2 regions of the Cytobacillus sp. FSL R7-0680 genome follow, and region 1 is predicted to be linked to the other one. Evidence: a T-box and tRNA genes for the amino acid it is inferred to sense, from the RefSeq annotation. Region 1 holds a T-box; the other holds one or more tRNA genes.
The links. A T-box is a leader RNA that pairs with one kind of tRNA and senses whether it is charged. The one in region 1 lies ahead of tyrS (tyrosine--tRNA ligase), so its partner is inferred to be a tRNA-Tyr.

Region 1 (2,153 bases):
TTTACTAAAGATAAGTAGCCTATCTCTAATTTTTAGAAATAGGCTACTTCATTTTAATATTGAATTAATGTATATTTCTTCTTCCCGCGACGAATAACTGTAAATTGACCCTCTATTTTATCTTGCTCACTCAACTGATAATCAACCTGTTGCATACGATCACCGTTAATGTAGATTGCACCGTTCGTTACGTCTTCTCTCGCTTGTCTTTTAGAAGGCGAAATTTTAGCCTCTACAAGTAAGTCAACAATATTGCCCTCTCCAGTATGTTGATAAGAAGGAACATCCTTAAACCCTTCCTTTACTTCCGCAGCGGTTAACTCTTTAATTTGTCCACTGAATAAGGCTTCAGTAATTTTCAGCGCTTGGTTCAATGCTGCTTCACCATGTATTTGTCTCGTCATTTCTTCTGCTAATGCCTTTTGTGCTTTACGTAAATGAGGCTCTTCTTGGACAGCTACTTCCAAAGCTTCGATGTCTTCACGTGATAGGAATGTGAAGTATTTCAAGTATTTAATGACATCTGCATCTGCTGTATTAATCCAGAACTGATAAAACTCATAAGGTGATGTTTTTTCGGCATCTAACCAAATGGCTCCACCTTCTGTTTTTCCAAACTTCGTACCGTCAGCTTTTGTCACAAGCGGAATGGTCATACCGTATGCTTTTGCACCTTCTCCAACCATTTTACGGATAAGCTCAAGCCCAGTTGTAATATTACCCCACTGATCACTGCCGCCAATTTGAATTTTACATTGATGATTTTCATAAAGATGCTTAAAGTCCATCCCTTGTAAAATCGTATAAGTGAATTCCGTAAAAGAAATACCTGATTCTAATCTTTTAGCAATCGTATCTTTAGCTAACATATAGTTAACCCCAATATGTTTACCGTAATCCCTGAGGAAAGTGACAATATTCATACTCGATGTCCAGTCGTAATTATTGACTAATGTCGCTCCATTATCTCCTTCAAAATCAAAAATACGTTCTAATTGCTGTGATAAAGAAGCAACATTTTCTTGTACTTTCTCAATCGTTTGTAGTGTTCTTTCTTCTGTCGCCTTTGGATCACCAATTAACCCAGTTGCCCCCCCTACTAACACAATCGGACGATGCCCAGCATTTTGAAACCTTCTCAATGTTAAGAAGGGTAATAAATGACCAATATGCATACTATCACCAGTCGGATCCATCCCACAATATAAGGAAATCTTTTCTTTTTCTAAAAGATCCTTCATCCCCTCTTCATCTGTTTGTTGATAAATAATGCCTCTCCACTGTAAATCTTCTAATAAATTCATCCACTTTTCCTCCTTTATTTCATAAAAGATAAATTTTTATCCAAAAAAAATACGCCCCTGCTCATTGCAGGGACGCATTTCTTTGCGCGGTACCACCCAGTTTGAGAACACTATTATTCTCCACTCTTCACTGATAACGGAAATACCGTTTACTACTACTAGATATATTCATTCGCAGTAAAAGCTCCGGGAGGTATTTCGCACTTCTATTTGTATCGACTCACAGCAAACCGTCGACTTTCTGAAAACAGGGATAGAATGACTACTTATGACCCATCAACGCTAATATTAAATTGAATCGTAATAATGCATTTTTATCATAAAAGAATAACCAATGTCAATATGACGTTTTTTTAACTTTTTTTCATCCCAATAGGAAAAATATGAATTTTGTACTTTATGACGAACCTTGTCATATTACCTGTTAGGTTATGCTATAATGTATTTGATTTTAGGAGGGATGAACGAATGAATGAGACCTTCAGCAAGATAAAAGAAAAAGCAAAAGCCGCGTTCGGTTTTTTAACTCATAATAAAACCAAAAAAGGCGCACGTATTACATATCAAGTTATATGGAACTTATTATTAATACTTGCAATTACCGTTATCTTAGGTGGGGCATTTGCAGGTGCCACAGGTATTGGCTATTTTGCTTCTCTTGTTAAAGATGAACCCCTTCGTTCTTATGAAAATATGCAAAAAGATATCTATAATTATGAGGAAACCTCAAAATTATATTTCGCTGGTGATGTATATTTAGGAAATGTAAGAACGGACCTTGAAAGAGAAGAAGTGAAGCTAGAAAATGTTTCACCATATTTGAGAGATGCTGTTATTGCCACAGAGGAT
Region 2 (2,153 bases), 320 kb from region 1:
TCGGCGGTTCGATCCCGTCATCCTCCACCATTTTTGTGTTTATTTGCCGGCCTAGCTCAATTGGTAGAGCAACTGACTTGTAATCAGTAGGTTGGGGGTTCAAGTCCTCTGGCCGGCACCACTCGTCCTTTGTACGAGCCATTAGCTCAGTTGGTAGAGCATCTGACTTTTAATCAGAGGGTCGAAGGTTCGAGTCCTTCATGGCTCACCATTTATATTTGCGGGTGTGGCGGAATTGGCAGACGCACCAGACTTAGGATCTGGCGCCGCAAGGCGTGGGGGTTCGACTCCCTTCACCCGCATTAGTATTTTATAATGGATATTTGCGGAAGTAGTTCAGTGGTAGAACATCACCTTGCCAAGGTGAGGGTCGCGGGTTCGAATCCCGTCTTCCGCTCCATATGCGCCCGTAGCTCAATTGGATAGAGCGTTTGACTACGGATCAAAAGGTTAGGGGTTCGACTCCTCTCGGGCGCGTTTTATTTCGGGAAGTAGCTCAGCTTGGTAGAGCACTTGGTTTGGGACCAAGGGGTCGCAGGTTCGAATCCTGTCTTCCCGACCACGAATACTTTTTAGGGGCCTTAGCTCAGCTGGGAGAGCGCCTGCTTTGCACGCAGGAGGTCAGCGGTTCGATCCCGCTAGGCTCCACCAATTTAATTTTTAACAATATATTTTATGGCGGTGTAGCTCAGCTGGCTAGAGCGTACGGTTCATACCCGTGAGGTCGGGGGTTCGATCCCCTCCGCCGCTATTGCTTTTTTATTAATGGAGGAATACCCAAGTCTGGCTGAAGGGATCGGTCTTGAAAACCGACAGGGGTGTTAAAGCCCGCGGGGGTTCGAATCCCTCTTCCTCCGCCATTAATATTTATTATCGCGGGGTGGAGCAGTCCGGTAGCTCGTCGGGCTCATAACCCGAAGGTCGCAGGTTCAAATCCTGCCCCCGCAATCTGGTCCGGTAGTTCAGTTGGTTAGAATGCCTGCCTGTCACGCAGGAGGTCGCGGGTTCGAGTCCCGTCCGGACCGCCATTTACATATTTATTATTTTGGCTCAGTAGCTCAGTCGGTAGAGCAAAGGACTGAAAATCCTTGTGTCGGCGGTTCGATTCCGTCCTGAGCCACCATTTAGTCTTTTTTGGAGGGGTAGCGAAGTGGCTAAACGCGGCGGACTGTAAATCCGCTCCTTCGGGTTCGGCAGTTCGAATCTGCCCCCCTCCACCATCTAGGGGTATAGTTTAATGGTAAAACGAAGGTCTCCAAAACCTTTGATGTGGGTTCGATTCCTACTACCCCTGCCAATTATGGCGGTTGTGGCGAAGTGGTTAACGCATCGGATTGTGGTTCCGACATTCGTGGGTTCGATTCCCATCAGCCGCCCCATTTTTAAACATTTTATTGGGCTATAGCCAAGTGGTAAGGCAACGGATTTTGATTCCGTCATTCGTAGGTTCGAACCCTACTAGCCCAGTTATGGCAGCATAGCCAAGTGGTAAGGCAGAGGTCTGCAAAACCTTTATCCCCGGTTCAAATCCGGGTGTTGCCTTTATGCCGGTGTGGCGGAATTGGCAGACGCGCACGACTCAAAATCGTGTTCCTTCGGGAGTGTCGGTTCGACCCCGACCACCGGTATGTTGAAGTTCTTAAATGCGGGTGTAGTTTAGTGGTAAAACCTCAGCCTTCCAAGCTGATGATGAGGGTTCGATTCCCTTCACCCGCTTAAATAGGGGCCTATAGCTCAGCTGGTTAGAGCGCACGCCTGATAAGCGTGAGGTCGATGGTTCGAGTCCATTTAGGCCCACCATTTATATTATTCCGCAGTAGCTCAGTGGTAGAGCATTCGGCTGTTAACCGAACGGTCGTAGGTTCGAATCCTACCTGCGGAGCCATACATATTTTAGTTTGCGCCTTTAGCTCAGCTGGATAGAGCAACAGCCTTCTAAGCTGTGGGTCAGAGGTTCGAATCCTCTAAGGCGCGTCAAAGCTCTTAAATCTTCTATAAGGTTTATGAGCTTTTTTGTATGATTAATTTTAAATTAAGCTTCTAGGCATCTAGTTGAAAGCTTTGTAGATAAGTACAAAAAAAAAGCTTCCATGAATGGAAGCTAAAAAGGGGGATTTACACTTGTAATAGAAGTTTCTCCAAATAAATCTTTT

Region 2: it has a tRNA-Tyr gene. The T-box ahead of tyrS (tyrosine--tRNA ligase) is inferred to sense a tRNA for this amino acid. The anticodon was not compared.

What each region holds. Positions count from the first base shown of each region.
Region 1 is NZ_JBBPAO010000001.1:2,392,292-2,394,444, forward strand. Features, by position in the region: gene MKY26_RS11855 (glycosyl-4,4'-diaponeurosporenoate acyltransferase CrtO family protein) at 1-8, shown strand, start outside; gene tyrS (tyrosine--tRNA ligase) at 54-1,304, opposite strand; T-box leader at 1,370-1,593, opposite strand; gene MKY26_RS11865 (transglycosylase domain-containing protein) at 1,773-2,153, shown strand, end outside.
Region 2 is NZ_JBBPAO010000001.1:2,712,413-2,714,565, reverse strand. Features, by position in the region: tRNA gene MKY26_RS13625 (tRNA-Val) at 1-30, shown strand, start outside; tRNA gene MKY26_RS13620 (tRNA-Thr) at 46-121, shown strand; tRNA gene MKY26_RS13615 (tRNA-Lys) at 136-211, shown strand; tRNA gene MKY26_RS13610 (tRNA-Leu) at 221-302, shown strand; tRNA gene MKY26_RS13605 (tRNA-Gly) at 326-400, shown strand; tRNA gene MKY26_RS13600 (tRNA-Arg) at 404-477, shown strand; tRNA gene MKY26_RS13595 (tRNA-Pro) at 486-562, shown strand; tRNA gene MKY26_RS13590 (tRNA-Ala) at 576-651, shown strand; tRNA gene MKY26_RS13585 (tRNA-Met) at 678-751, shown strand; tRNA gene MKY26_RS13580 (tRNA-Ser) at 768-860, shown strand; tRNA gene MKY26_RS13575 (tRNA-Met) at 875-948, shown strand; tRNA gene MKY26_RS13570 (tRNA-Asp) at 952-1,028, shown strand; tRNA gene MKY26_RS13565 (tRNA-Phe) at 1,048-1,123, shown strand; tRNA gene MKY26_RS13560 (tRNA-Tyr) at 1,137-1,220, shown strand; tRNA gene MKY26_RS13555 (tRNA-Trp) at 1,224-1,297, shown strand; tRNA gene MKY26_RS13550 (tRNA-His) at 1,304-1,379, shown strand; tRNA gene MKY26_RS13545 (tRNA-Gln) at 1,396-1,467, shown strand; tRNA gene MKY26_RS13540 (tRNA-Cys) at 1,472-1,542, shown strand; tRNA gene MKY26_RS13535 (tRNA-Leu) at 1,547-1,628, shown strand; tRNA gene MKY26_RS13530 (tRNA-Gly) at 1,646-1,716, shown strand; tRNA gene MKY26_RS13525 (tRNA-Ile) at 1,724-1,800, shown strand; tRNA gene MKY26_RS13520 (tRNA-Asn) at 1,811-1,885, shown strand; tRNA gene MKY26_RS13515 (tRNA-Arg) at 1,901-1,974, shown strand.